4 regions of the Propionispora vibrioides genome follow, and region 4 is predicted to be linked to each of the others. Evidence: riboswitches for the same ligand, from Rfam matches in the RefSeq annotation. Region 4 holds a riboswitch; each other region holds the start of a gene.

Region 1 (3,508 bases), on a different contig from region 4:
ATATGTTCGGCTATGTGGGGGAAATCAACGACAGCGAACTGGAAAAAGGGAAAGCCGACGGCTATAAAAGTGGTGACATTCTTGGCAAGTCCGGTCTGGAACAGGTCTATGATAAAACACTGCGCGGTGTGGACGGCGGTGAGCAGGTTGAAGTGGATGTGACCGGACGGCCGATCCAACGGCTGGGCCGGAAGGAACCGGTTCCCGGTAATGACCTGTGGCTTACTATTGATTATCGCGTACAGAAAGCTACGGAAGAGGCGATGGACCGGCAGCTTACCTACTTGCAGAATAAACTGGGCAACAGTAAAGCAAAAGCCGGCGCTGCCGTCGCGATCAATCCTAAAACCGGTGAGGTGCTGGCGATGGTCAGCCGGCCGGCCTTTAATCCCAACCTGTTTAATGGCGGCATCTCGGAAAAAGACTGGAAGGTAATCAATGATAATCCGTTCAATCCCATGCAGAACCGGGTGATTGCCGGTGAATATCCGCCGGGCTCGACGTTTAAAATTGTGACGGGCACAGCAGCGCTGGAGCTGGGAAAGGTGACGCCGGAAGAAAAGATTCTCGATACAGGCAAGCATTGGATTATTCCCAAGGGAAACGCGCAGAATGAAGCGCTGGGCTTGATTGATTTCCGCGAGGCGTTGTCCAAATCGGATAATGTGTATTTTTATGAAATGGGAAACCGGCTGGGTATCGACAATCTGGAAAAGTATGCGAGAATGTTCGGCCTTGGTGAGTACACCGGTATTAAACTGCCGGGTGAATCAAACGGTCTGGTAGCGAATAAAAAATATAAAATGAAAGTGTATGAAGAAGACTGGTATCTGTCGGAAACCTTTGACGCCGCCATAGGGCAGGGATTCCAACTGGCGACGCCGCTGCAGGTGGCCAATGTCATGGCCCAGATAGCCAATGGAGGGCATCGTTACCGTCCCTATCTTGTCAGCAAAATTGCCAGCCCTGACGGCAAGACCATGCAAGTCTTCCAGCCGGAGGAAGTGGGAACGATCAACATATCGGCTAAAACGCTTAACCTCATACGGAGCGCTCTCCGCGATGTCGCCTTGCCGGGCGGTACGGCGGCGACTACCTTCGCCGGCTTTCCCATCCCGATTGCCGGCAAAACGGGTACGGCGGAAAATCCTCATGGTGACGATCATGGCTGGTTTGTGGCCTATGCGCCGTTTGATGATCCGCAGATCGTGGTGGCTGTTCTGATTGAGCAGGGCGGTTTTGGTGCCGACTCGGCCGTGCCGATTGCCCGCAAAATGCTGGAGGCTTATTTCGATGTCCCTTCCCAGAAAAATCCGGCAGATTTATATGCCGAGGAGCAGGCGGCGAAAGCCGGTGTTAAGCAGCCATAAGAGGGTACTTCTTATATTTACGGAAGTGGGCCTGTATGATATAATAAATAAAACCACATATTCTTCGGGGAGCTTGTGTAGCAGGCTGAGAGGAAGTAATCAAACTTTGACCCATATACCTGATTTGGATAATGCCAACGTAGGAATGTGAATTGTGTTGCTATGATGTATAGGTAGAGCAGGGATATGCCGGCAGGTATATCCTTTTTTATTGTTCGTAGGGTTCATCCGGTAAGGTTTTAGTTTTTGCCGGAGGAAGTGGTGGAGGAGGAGCGTCCTGCACCGGTGACAAACGACAACTAACATAGCGAGGGAGCTCGTGTTTCGGGATGAGAGGAGGCTTTGGAGCCTCGACCGGCCTGATGGCTATGCCATGGGGGAACTGCTATGTGATTTTATATGCCTTTCTGTAGTATCCCTGTATGACATGGCCTGTCAGCAGGGATTAAGCATATGTACATGCTTGCCATAGATTATTACAGATGAGGTGTTTTTTGATGAATCGAAATGCGGGACTCTTAAAGATGGTGATGTTATCCATGCTGGTGGCCATTGGCGTGGTGATTTCCCCTATCCTGCGGATTGAAGGGATGTGCCCGATGGCCCATGTGATCAACATTGTATGTTCTGTTTTATTGGGACCCTGGTATTCTTTGCTGTGCGCCACACTGATTGGCATCATCCGGATGATGCTAATGGGCATCCCGCCGCTGGCGTTGACCGGTGCGGTGTTTGGCGCCCTGCTGTCAGGTCTGTTGTACCGGTATTTTAAGGGACGGCTGATCTGGGCTGTTATAGGCGAGGTGCTTGGCACAGGCGTGATCGGTGCTCTTGTTTCTTATCCGGTGATGACCTTTCTGTGGGGCAAGGCCGGGCTGACCTGGACTTTTTATCTGCCGCTCTTTATCGCGGCCACCTTGATCGGCGGTTCGATTGCCTATGTGTTTTTGACAGCTTTGAAAAAGACGGGCATGCTGGCAGTATGTCAGAGTCGGTTAGGAGCGGTGGTCTATGACAAAGGCTGATGTTTCGCTTGCCGGGCTGCTGGCTGTCCGGCGGGAGGTGCAGGAACGCAGGCCGCTCATTCACTGCATTACCAATCCCATTTCAATCAATGACTGCGCCAATGCCGTTCTGGCCGCCGGGGCCAAGCCGATCATGGCGGAGCATCCGGCCGAAGTGGCCGGCGTTACGGCGACGGCGGCTGCCTTGGCGGTCAATTTAGGCAATATAACTGACAGCCGCATGGCGGCCATGCGTGTATCCGGCAAAGTGGCCAGTGAACGGAAGCTGCCTTCGGTGCTTGATCTGGTCGGTGTGGGCTGCAGCCGCCTGCGTCTTGACTTTGCCAGGGAGTTTATTGCCGAATGCCGCCCTGCCGTGATCAAAGGCAACATGTCGGAAATCAAGACGCTTAGCAAAGGAGAAAGTCATGCCCAGGGAATTGATGCCGGCGAACAGGACAGCCTGACCGGAGATAATATGGCCGATACCCTGCGTTGGCTGCGGGAGCTCTCGCTGGCTACCGGCGCAGTTATCACCGTAACCGGCCGGGTGGATGTGATTACCGATGGCCGGATCGTTTTCCTGCTGGAAAATGGCTGTGACATGCTGGCGAGGATCACGGGAACCGGCTGTATGCTCAATGTGTTGGTCGCCAGCTTTATTTCAACCGGTCGTATTTTGGCAGGCGCGGTGTTGGCGACGGCGTTCCTAGGCATTTGTGGCGAACTTTCCTTGCCGGTAAAGGGAACCGGCATGTTCCGGGCCAATTTGCTGGATACTATATACAGTCTGACTGACGAGGAATTTAGCAAAGCTATCAGGTGGACAGTCGTATAAACGGTGAGAATATCGCGCCATCATCATATTGTCTAAAGGAGCTTAGGTCATGCGACATGTAACGGCTGCTGTTTTATTAAAGGACGGCAAGTGCCTAATCGCTAAACGGCGAACAGGCGACGCGCTGGAGCATCTGTGGGAATTTCCCGGTGGCAAGGTCGAAGAGGGGGAGACACCGCAGAAATGTCTGCAACGGGAAATCCGGGAGGAACTTCAAATCGAAGTCGCAGTGGGAGACTTTTTAACCGAAAGCATCTACGACTACGGTCGGGGCGTTATCCGGTTAATGGCCTATA
Region 2 (3,508 bases), on a different contig from region 4:
GATATGTCGGGACAGGACAATCACGTGTTGGCGGTAATCGGCGACGGGTCGTTGACTGGCGGGGAAGCTTATGAAGCTTTGAATCACGCCGGGCATATCGGCACCAAACTGATTGTGGTACTGAATGACAATGAGATGTCCATTGCCAGGAATGTAGGCGCCATGTCCGGCTATCTTGCCAAAATACGGACGGCTCCCGGTTATGCGAAGGTCAAACAAGATCTTGAACATTTGCTGCGGCGTATTCCCTCGATCGGTGACCGGATGGTTCAGACGGCGGAGCGGCTGAAAGACAGTGTGCGGCATTTCTTTATTCCGGGGATGCTGTTTGAAGAGTTGGGTTTTACCTATCTCGGTCCGATCGACGGACACGATCTGGCCGACCTGACCGGACTGTTGGAAAAAGCAAAGCAAATGAGCGGCCCCGTTGTCCTCCATGTGCTGACCCGCAAAGGAAAAGGATATGCTCCAGCCGAACGAAATGCCGATATCTTTCATGGGGTAGGACCTTTTCATGCGGCAACCGGCGAGATTATCAAAAAGGACGGACCACCCACCTATACCCGGGTATTTGGTGACACCTTGCTGACCCTGGCGGAAGCCGATAAAAATATAGCCGCCATTACGGCAGCTATGCCGGAAGGAACGGGGCTAAAAGCTTTTGCCGGCCGTTTCCCGGCCCGTTTTTTTGATGTAGGTATTGCCGAACCTCATGCGGTGACCATGGCGGCGGCGATGGCCTGTGAGGGGAAGAAACCGGTCATTGCGCTTTATTCCACCTTTGGCCAGCGGGCTTATGATCAGGTGCTGCACGATGTCTGTCTGCAGGAGCTGCCGGTGGTGCTGGCTCTTGACCGGGCCGGTCTGGTAGGGGAAGACGGTCCGACGCATCACGGTGTGTTTGATTATTCCTATCTCCGGCATATACCCAATCTGATCTGCATGGCTCCGAAGGACGAGGGGGAACTGCGGCATATGCTGTATACGGCGCTGCAGGGAAATCGGCCGGTAGCCCTGCGCTACCCGCGAGGCAGCGGGATCGGGATCGGGGTCGATTTGAGTGAACCGCTGCAGGTTTTGCCTGTCGGGCAGGCCGAAGTATTACGGCTGGGGCGGGATGTTAACTTGGTTGCTATCGGCTCCATGGTAAACCCATGCCAACAAGCTGCCGCGCAATTGCAGGAACAGGGTATTGACGCCGGGGTAGTCAATGCCCGCTTTGTTAAACCGCTGGACCGGTCAGTTATTCACCTGTTAGCGGAAACCGGTCCGTTGATTACGGTGGAGGAAAATGTGCTGGCTGGCGGCTTTGGATCTGCCGTTCTGGAATGTCTTAGCGACCAGGGGCTGGCGGGTAGCCGTGTGCTGCGCCTGGGGCTGCCGGATGAGTTTATTGAGCATGGCGCTCATGCCCTGCTGCTAAAAAAGTATGGTCTCGACGCCAACGGCATTGCCAGGCAGACAGCAGGGTTTTTGCGGAAGCTCTTTCCGGAATAAATTGACCTTTTGATAAATCTGTGATACGCTGATACCAATTACATACCTGTCACAGGGGGCTGGGAAGGCCGGCTGAGATATAGACCCGATATGTCTATGACCTGTAACCTGATCTGGATAATGCCAGCGGAGGGATGACGGATAGAAGGGCCTGTTTTTAACCGTTAGCATCCGTGAGGATGCTTTTTTTATTGACCGGGCTGATGGTAATTGAAAGCAGTTTTTTTATCCCGTAGGGATGTAATACTGAACTTCCACTAAAAGCTTGGGGTCTTTGCAGTCTTTCTAATCTTTTAATGGGAGCCAGGATAAGAAAATCAATGGTTGTTAGGAAAGGAACGAACTAAGATGCAGGAAAATAACCGGACGGTACGGGGAAGTCATTTTTTATTTTTATGGTTTGGTGCGGCGGTATCAATCGCTGAGATTATGACAGGCGGTCTATTGGCGCCGCTGGGATTTAAGCAGGGACTGCTGGCGGTGCTCCTCGGTCATCTGGCCGGAACAACGCTGCTGGCCTTGGGCGGCTACATTGGTGCCCGCGAGGGAATTCCAGCCTTGTTTTCTACGCGAATTTCTTTTGGGGTATATGGCTCTTATCTTTTTTCTGCTTTAAATATTTTGCAACTGGTGGGTTGGACGGCAGTCATGATCATTTCGGCTGCCCGTTCAGCCAATGATGTGACCAGGCTGCTGTGGGGCTGGGACCAGCTGCAAGTATGGAGTCTTTTTATTGGCGCGCTGGTAGCTCTATGGATTGCGCTGGGCCGCGAAGGAGGCTGGAAAAAACTGAATATGGCTGCCGTGGTATTGCTGCTGGGCGTAACGGTGATGTTGAGCCAGGTCGTCTTTCATGATACCGGCGCTCTGACCAAAGAGGCGGTTGGCGGCATATCTTTTGGCGGGGCGTTGGAGTTGAGCGTGGTTATGCCGTTATCCTGGCTGCCGCTGATCGCCGACTACACCCGTTTTGCCCGAAACCGCCAGGGTGCCGTGTGGGGCAGTTGGGCCGGCTATTTTGTTGGCAGCTGCTGGATGTATATTATCGGCCTGGGAGCGGCACTGGTGAGCGGTAGTGCCGATCCGTCGGCCATGATGCTGGCCGCTGGTCTGGGCTTTGGCGCCCTGGGCATTATTGTGCTGGCCACTGTGACGACTACATTTATGGATGCCTATTCTGCCGGAGTCAGTTTTGCCAATCTGGTGCCGGCCTGGAATGAAAAATGGATGGCGTTAGTACTGACGGCAATCGGTACGGCACTGGCGCTTGCGGTGGATATGGAACTTTATCAGGACTTTTTGCTGGCTATTGGCTCAGTTTTTGCACCGCTATTTGCTGTTCTGTTCAGCGATTATTTCTGGCACGGCCGCCGGCAGGTGACAGCAGGTCTCTTGGTTGACTGGCCGGCGTTGGCCGTTTGGGGCATTGGGGTTTGGCTGTATTATCAAATGCTGGAGGTTGATTTTATCGCCGGCGCGACCATACCGGTCATGGTTATCACAGCCATATTGCTTAAGCTGGTGCGCCAGGTGGGAGGACAGCAAAAACAGGCCGGCATATAGCCGGCCTGTTTGGAGGAAGCGCTGTTTTTTAATAGAGTCCGAATTTTTGCGACAGCCAATAACTGGCCGGCTCCTCAATCCAGCCCATGCTGTTGTCAGTAATTTCGGCGACAAACAGTCGATCTTCGTGAGCAAGGTAACGACCGATGGCCTCGAAAATCTGGTTGGCGTCATAGAGGCTGTCCAGCAGCCACACGGACGGTAGGGCCGGTATGGCATCGCCCAAGGCGCGGAGTGCGGCGGTAAGACGGTCATAATCAGGCTGCTTGGAGCCAATGGCAAAGGTAATTGTGTAGATCATCACTGTATCCTTTCTGTTATATCCTATACAATTCGCCGACACCGTAAGGAATCCTTTCCGATTGATTCTTAAGAAAAAAACAGCAAAATAGCTCTAAGCTAAACGGAATTCAAAGAAAAAAGGGGTATACTAAAAACATCTCGGAGA
Region 3 (3,508 bases), on a different contig from region 4:
GAATTTTACTTTTTTCCTCCCCTCATGGTGTGGTATAATTACTTATGGATAGTAATTATTTGCAATTGGAGGTCAGAGCCATGAGTCAGGAACTATGGAAAGAAGTGGAGCAATTGCAAGAAAAATTGCATGATACTATCAGCAAAAAAGGCGTAGGATCACCGGAAGCCATCCGGGTTATGCAAGCGTTCCGGGAAAAAATGGACGAATATAAACGATGTACGAAGAAACCGCTAGAGCCATAGGGCTCTTTTTTCTTACCGTGCTAATCCTTGTCGTTGCCGGGACAAAAAGAAAGAGAACAGGAGACTGCCAGTATGAACCATGTGATACGATTGCCACAATTGGACTGCCTATTCCCCGGCCCGGCACCGGAACGGGAGGTCCTGCTGGCAGCCGGCGGCCGGGCGCCGCAGCCGGTCTGGCTGAAAGAGGCCGCTGCCGGCCGCGCCGTCTGGTGCGTCGACCACGGCATTGACTGCTGCCAACGCAGCCGGATTGTCCCTGAACGGGTGATTGGTGACGGCGACAGCGCCAGCGGGGCCGGCTGGGCCTGGGGCCGGCAACTGGGAGTGCCGATGGAGGAATATCCGGCCGAAAAAAATCTTACCGACCTGCAGCTTGCCCTGCAAACCGCCAGCACGGTATACCGCCAGGCAGCTGTGGTGGTTACCGGCGTCTGGGGCGGACGGTTTGATCATGCCTTTAGCAATATCTATTCACTGACAGGCTGCGCCGCCTTGGGCCTTTCCCGCTGTCTGGCCGCCGACCAGACGGAGGTACTCCTCCTGTTGCAAGGCGAAGACGCGGTCCGGCTTACCTGGCGCGCTGCGCCTGAGGTTATATCTCTTCTGCCTTTGTCCGGCACCTGCAGCGGCGTGAGTATCCAGGGCGTCCACTGGCCGCTGGACAGGGTGGAACTGCTGAGCACCCTGCCTTATGCCGTCAGCAACCGCCCGGCCGCGGCCGAGGTCAGCGTGGCCCTGGCCAGCGGCAGTCTGGGGGTCTACCTGTGCTGGCAGAGCGCTCATGTAGCGGCGGACAGTTGACAGGACAGATGGCGCGCTATAGAATAATAACCATAAAAAGAGCATAACACTGTGCTAGGGGTGCCAGGTGCGGAGCACTAGGCTGAGAAATGATCTAATCATTAACCCTTCACCTGATCTGGGTCATGCCAGCGTAGGGAAGCGAAACGTTTTTTAACCGCATTCCTCGGGAATGCGGTTTTTTGCATAGCTGATATGATTACATAGGAGATGAGAAAGATGGAAGAGACAACCTGGTTGAGCGCTATCTGGCTGCTTTCCGAAAACCCGGCCAGTCTATTTGCCCTGATCGGAATGGTAGCGCTGCTGGTAGCGTTTGCTTATATCAAAAAAATCACCATTCATACCCGGCTGCTGGTTCATATCGGTCTGGCGCTGGCTCTGACGGTGGTGCTGCACACCTTCCGGCTGTATCATATGCCTCAGGGCGGCAGTGTCACCTTGGGAGCCATGCTGCCGCTCCTGTTGCTGTCCTTCCGTTACGGGCCGGTAGTGGGTTATCTGGCGGGTTTTGTTTACGGGCTGCTTAACCTGCTGCAGGACCCTTATATTTTGCATCCCGTCCAGGTGCTGTTTGATTATCCCCTGCCGTACATGGCCATGGGCTTGGCCGGCTTTTTCCGGGACCGGCCGTTTTTAGGTGCGACGGTTGCCGTAGTCGGCCGGTTTATCTGTCATTTTATATCGGGCGTTGTTTTTTTCGCCAGCTATGCGCCGGAGGGGATGTCTCCCTATTGGTATTCCCTGGTGTTTAACGGCAGCTACCTGCTGCCGGAGCTAGTCATTTGCCTGGTTATTCTTAAAGTACTGCCGGTTGGCAGAGTGCTGCGGACCATCCCAAAATAACCGGCCTTTTCCAGTGCCTGTTTTTCATATTTTTGTGGCGGCGGGGCAAACTAACAGCGTAATTCAATCGGGAAGGAGTAGCGCTATGAAAAAGAGAAGACCTGCTTACGCGCCCAATGAACGGGGCTATTTTGAACCGGTTCGCCGCAAGGTGTATTCGTCGAAACATGTCCGGATCTTTCCCGACCCGATTGCCGACGATATTGTGGCCAACAATATTTCCAATGTAGAATTTGACTATACCTATGACCGGGGAGAGCTGATCTGACAGCTCTCCCTTTTGTTTTACCTTGATCAGTAGCTGGCCCGAGACTAACATGGTCGACCGGCAATGCCGGAGAAAAAAGAAAAAGCGCCCGACCGGGCGCTTAAATCAGAAGGCAAAATTGCCGTTTTTAAAAACAGGAACTTGCTGTCCCTGCCGGGTGGTGCCGATGATTTCCAGATCGGCGGTGCCGAGCATAAAATCCTCGTGGACCAGTGAATCGTTCACGCCTTTTTGCGCCAGTTCTTCCGGCGTGTAGTTCTCGCTGTTGGCGAGGCAGACCGGATAGGCCTTGCCGAAGGCTAAATGGCAGGAGGCGTTTTCATCGAATAGAGTGTTGTAAAACAGAATGTTGGCATTGGAGATAGGAGAGTCGAAGGGTACCAGTGCCACTTCGCCCAGATAGCTGGCTCCTTCGTCAGTTTCCAACAGATGTTTCAGGCTTTCGTAGCCTGTTTTGGCTGTGAAATCGACAATTTTGCCGTCGGTGAAGGTCAGCGTGAAGCCGTCGATCAGATTGCCGTTGTAGTTAAGCGGCTTGGAACTGACGACCTTGCCATTGACGCCTGTCCGTTGAGGCAGGGTGAAGACTTCCTCGGTCGGCATGTTGGCGATGAATTCCCGGCCGGCCGGCGTGTGCTCAGAGCCGCCCAGCCAGATATGGCCTTCCGGCAGCTCGACGGTCAGGTCGGTACCCAGCGAATTTTTATAATGAAGCGTTTTAAAGTTGTGGCTGTTTAGGAAATCCAGCCGCTGTTGCAGGTTTTGCTTGTGGCTGTTCCAGGCGGCCACCGGATCGGGAGTATCCACCCGCACGACCTGGCAGATCAGTTCCCAGAGTCTGGCGATGGCCGCTTCCTCCGACAGGTCCGGGAATACCTTCCTGGCCCAGGCCGCGGTGGGAACGGACACGACGCACCAGGTGTTCTGATTACTCATCAGACGCTCCCGGTATTCGCGCAGCGCTGTGCTGCCGGCCTTCTGGGCCTTGGCGATGCGCCCCGGTTCAATGTCCTTCAGCAGTTCGGGATCGGAGGCGGCAATGCTGACGAAAGCGGCCCCCTGCCGCACGTAGGTCATGTACAGCTCTTTTTGCCAGTCGGGATATTCGCTGAATACTTCTTCCGGCGCATGGGTATAGCGGATTTTGGTGAATAATTCATCGCGCCAGACGATGACCACATCCCGGGCCCCTTCCTTATAGGCGGTTTCCGCCAGAGCCCGGCTAAAGGGCGCGCTTTCAATCGGGGAATTGATAACCAGCGTCTGGTTTTTCTCTAAGTTAATACCGGTTTTTACAATCAAACGGGCATATTTTTCAAGTAATTGCGTATTCATGGACAGTCTC
Region 4 (3,508 bases):
CAAAATCTACGACTGTTAAACGGCTAAACCCGCTCCTGACAAGCATAGCCGCACAATTAGAGCCAAGACCGCCGGCTCCGGCAATTCCAATCCGCATGGTTTTCATATATTGCAGCAATGCCGGTCCCACATAAGCGGTAAGCGCCTCATCTAACCTGTTCATCCTCCACTCCTCACAATAACTGCCAGTCTTTATATAACGGTTGGTATCCCTTCTGGTACAGCATGGCCGCCACCTGGGCCACCGTCCGCTCATCGGAAATCTCAAACTGTCCTGTTTCGTCTTTATCGGTCCGTCCGCCCACAGCGGTGCAGGAACCTGCCGACATTTTCGTCACCCCCAGGCCTACCAGATGGTCACGGAGCACAGCGCTCTCCCGCGTGGAAAGAGTCAGCCCGCCATGCGGCATAAACAACCGGTAAGCCAGTATGTACTGAACCAGGTTCTTATCGGTAACCAGCGCCTTGGGCGGATAACCGCCGGCATGGGGGCGCATACGGGGTGGTGAAATGCTGATCTCGGTTGCGGGGTACCGGGCTTGCAAATAATCGGCATGCACACCGGTCAGAAAGGCTTCCCGCCGCCATTCATTAAGCCCCAGCAGCGCACCGATATTGACCGAACGCAAGCCGGCGGCGCAGGCCCGTTCCGGTGCGTCCAAACGAAACCGGAAGTTCCGTTTGGGTCCTGCCGGATGAAGTTCTGCGTAAAGCAGGGGGGCATATACCTCCTGATAAAGCGTAACACCATCCACGCCAACTGCGGCCAACTGTTCGTATTCCTCACAAGTCAGGGCGTAGATTTCCATGCTGATGGAAGAAAAATAGTCTTTCAATACTTTCACGCAATCCGCAATATAGGTTACCGGCGATTCTTTAGTGCAATCACCCGTCAAAATAATAATGTGCTTCAAGCCGGTCCGGGCAATGGCTTCGGCCTCTGTCGCCACCTCGTTCAACGAAAGCTTTTTCCGGTGCAAAATATTCTTCGTATTAAATCCACAGTATAAGCACTGATTGGTACAATAATTGGACAAGTACAGCGGCGTATACAAAAGCATGGTTTTGCCAAAATGCTGGATGGTCAGCCTGCTGGCTTTTTGCGCCATGCTTTCCAAAAATCCTTCCGCCTGGGGCGACAACAGGGTGAGATAATCCAGGACCTGCAACCGCTCCTTATGCAGCACCTGCTCCACATCGGCTGCCGTGAGCCGCGAAAAATATCCGTCAAAATCAAAGCAGTCATACCGTTTCAGTTCCCCATAAAAACTCATAGGCTCCCCTCCTGAACAAAGCTTGGGCTAAATGATGCTAATCAAACTACTCCTGTAAAAACCCGGTCAGCGGCGAAGAAGCGGCCCCTTCACGGCGGATAGCGCCAGGTCGGGCCAAATACCCCTTACGACCCGCTTCCACGGCCTGCCTGAACGCACTGCCCATCAAAACAGGCTCTCCGGCGGTGGCAATGGCAGTATTAACAAGAACGGCAGCCGCTCCCAGTTCCATGGCCTCGGCTGCTTCCGAGGGACGCCCCAGTCCGGCATCGACAATCACAGGCACCGGTATCTCTTCGATCAAAATCCTGATTAGTTCCTTCGTCTTTAAGCCGCGGTTGCTGCCGATAGGTGCTCCTAAAGGCATTACTGCCGCCGCCCCGGCCTCAACCATCCGTTTGGCGGCCGCTAAATCGGGCGACATGTAGGGCAGGACGATAAAGCCCTCAGCCGCTAAAGTCTCTATCGCCTTGATGGTTTCATAATTGTCCGGCAGCAAATACCGGTTATCGGCAATCACTTCCACCTTGATCCAGTTTCCATAGCCGGCGGCCTGCGCCAGACGGGCAATGCGAACAGCCTCGGCGGCATTTCTCGCACCGGAAGTATTGGGCATGATGATACAGTCCTGAGGAATATAGGACGCCACATTTTCTTCCGGATATTGCAGATCGATCCGCCGTAAGGCGACAGTCACCACCTGCGCACCGCAGGCAGCGACCACCTCAGGAATAACAGCATTGGCTGAAAACTTTCCTGTTCCCAAAAATAACCGGCTTTGTAATGATTGTCCGCTGATTTCCAATACATCCTTCATCGGTCAGCCTCCCCCCACAAAAGTAATAATTTCCATTTTGTCATTTTCCTGCATAATTAGCGACGGCCAGCCATCTGCTGCGACAATGGCCCCATTGAATTCAATAACAATCGTGGCCGGATTCAACTGATGGCTTTCTATAAAGTCACTGATCGTCATTGGCACAGTAAGAACAAGCGGTTTTCCATTAACTGTAATCTTCAACCTATTCACCTCCCGGAATGATGTGCAAACTGCCCCGGACAGAATATGTTGCCGACAACGCAGGCAGGCATAAACAAAAAACGCGCTACCGGAACGATAGCGCGTCATGCATAACCAATTCATACACTTCCTACGCGGGCATTATCCCGATCAGGTTTAGAGGTAAGGTGCTTACTAGTCCACTCTCAGCCCATAACATGAGCTCCCTCGGCAATTTTATGAAATTATAATTTGATTGTAACCCCTTCGCCCCCTGCCGTCAATAACGGGACCAAAATAATTGTGCCAAAATATAATTAAATATGGTATTCAACTTCCAGCGTCTGCCGGGACGGCAGGAAACGGACTTCCCGGAACTTGCCGAAGGAAAGCCACTTATTCACCACAGCACCGGACGGACCGCTTGCAGCGGCGTATTCCTGCCGAAATAAGGCCAGATCTTCGGCCGACGCTACCCGAACATAAAAGCCCTGCGGATTGAGGACAGGCACCCCGCTATAGGTATATTCCGCCAACGACACCAGCGTCTGCAGCTTGGCATTGCGCACCTTAGCGGCCAAGCCGCCGCTGGCATCCACCAAATCAAAGTCCTGCGGATATTCATAGCTGTCTCCTGTAATCGGCAGCACATCGCCCACATGGAAGTTATGGGCTTTACGCGGCAAACGTTCCAGCCGGTTTTCCGAGAGAATATAATAGTATTCATCAAAGCAGCCGACGATCAATTCCTTATCCTGTTTTACCAATGAGCTTCCTGCCTTAAGGCCCTCCACCAAACCGGATACAATTCCGCCGCCGCATATCTCGTAGCCGTCAACCAGCACAAACCGCCCGGTGACCGGATTGTTCCGGAATTCGTCAAAACAGATTTCCCGCTTCGTCCGGATAATCACTTCCGCCACATCGTTGGTATTCACCTGACCGGCGTCTCCCGTAGCTGCCAGCGTTGTAGCATCAACTACTTTGGTAATGGAATATATCTCGCACTCCACCTCCTGGGTGACTAGCTTCAGCTTATATTCCTGTCCTTTTTGCAAAGGCCTTTTGCCCATCCAGAAAATATTGGCCTTAAAAGTATTGGCAATAAGCGGAATATCCTCCTTATGAACAATCATTTCACCGCGCTGGTTAAAAAACTCATCTTCCACAGTGATCCCTACCGACATGCCGGCCTGGGAATGCTTGGTCTTATCCCGCTCCGCCCAGTACTCGA

What was found. Region 4 has a riboswitch for thiamine pyrophosphate ahead of thiS (sulfur carrier protein ThiS). Riboswitches for the same ligand answer to the same signal wherever they lie in the genome.
Region 1: it holds a riboswitch for thiamine pyrophosphate, as region 4 does, so the genes downstream of both, thiW (energy coupling factor transporter S component ThiW) here and thiS (sulfur carrier protein ThiS) in region 4, are expected to answer to the same signal.
Region 2: it holds a riboswitch for thiamine pyrophosphate, as region 4 does, so the genes downstream of both, cytX (putative hydroxymethylpyrimidine transporter CytX) here and thiS (sulfur carrier protein ThiS) in region 4, are expected to answer to the same signal.
Region 3: it holds a riboswitch for thiamine pyrophosphate, as region 4 does, so the genes downstream of both, thiT (energy-coupled thiamine transporter ThiT) here and thiS (sulfur carrier protein ThiS) in region 4, are expected to answer to the same signal.

Annotation. Positions count from the first base shown of each region.
Region 1 is NZ_FODY01000009.1:110,506-114,013, forward strand. It holds gene mrdA (penicillin-binding protein 2) at 1-1,370, shown strand, start outside; TPP riboswitch at 1,426-1,534, shown strand; gene thiW (energy coupling factor transporter S component ThiW) at 1,868-2,395, shown strand; gene thiM (hydroxyethylthiazole kinase) at 2,382-3,212, shown strand; gene BMW43_RS09530 ((deoxy)nucleoside triphosphate pyrophosphohydrolase) at 3,262-3,508, shown strand, end outside.
Region 2 is NZ_FODY01000005.1:48,624-52,131, reverse strand. It holds gene dxs (1-deoxy-D-xylulose-5-phosphate synthase) at 1-1,497, shown strand, start outside; TPP riboswitch at 1,540-1,649, shown strand; gene cytX (putative hydroxymethylpyrimidine transporter CytX) at 1,846-3,060, shown strand; gene BMW43_RS05865 (hypothetical protein) at 3,089-3,361, opposite strand.
Region 3 is NZ_FODY01000017.1:80,626-84,133, forward strand. It holds gene BMW43_RS21190 (hypothetical protein) at 81-245, shown strand; gene BMW43_RS13620 (thiamine diphosphokinase) at 318-1,049, shown strand; TPP riboswitch at 1,096-1,206, shown strand; gene thiT (energy-coupled thiamine transporter ThiT) at 1,269-1,895, shown strand; gene BMW43_RS13630 (hypothetical protein) at 1,981-2,163, shown strand; gene BMW43_RS13635 (aminopeptidase) at 2,269-3,498, opposite strand.
Region 4 is NZ_FODY01000035.1:6,629-10,136, reverse strand. It holds gene thiF (sulfur carrier protein ThiS adenylyltransferase ThiF) at 1-163, opposite strand, end outside; gene thiH (2-iminoacetate synthase ThiH) at 174-1,274, opposite strand; gene BMW43_RS19195 (thiazole synthase) at 1,321-2,091, opposite strand; gene thiS (sulfur carrier protein ThiS) at 2,095-2,295, opposite strand; TPP riboswitch at 2,405-2,514, opposite strand; gene BMW43_RS19185 (sulfate adenylyltransferase subunit 1) at 2,592-3,508, opposite strand, start outside.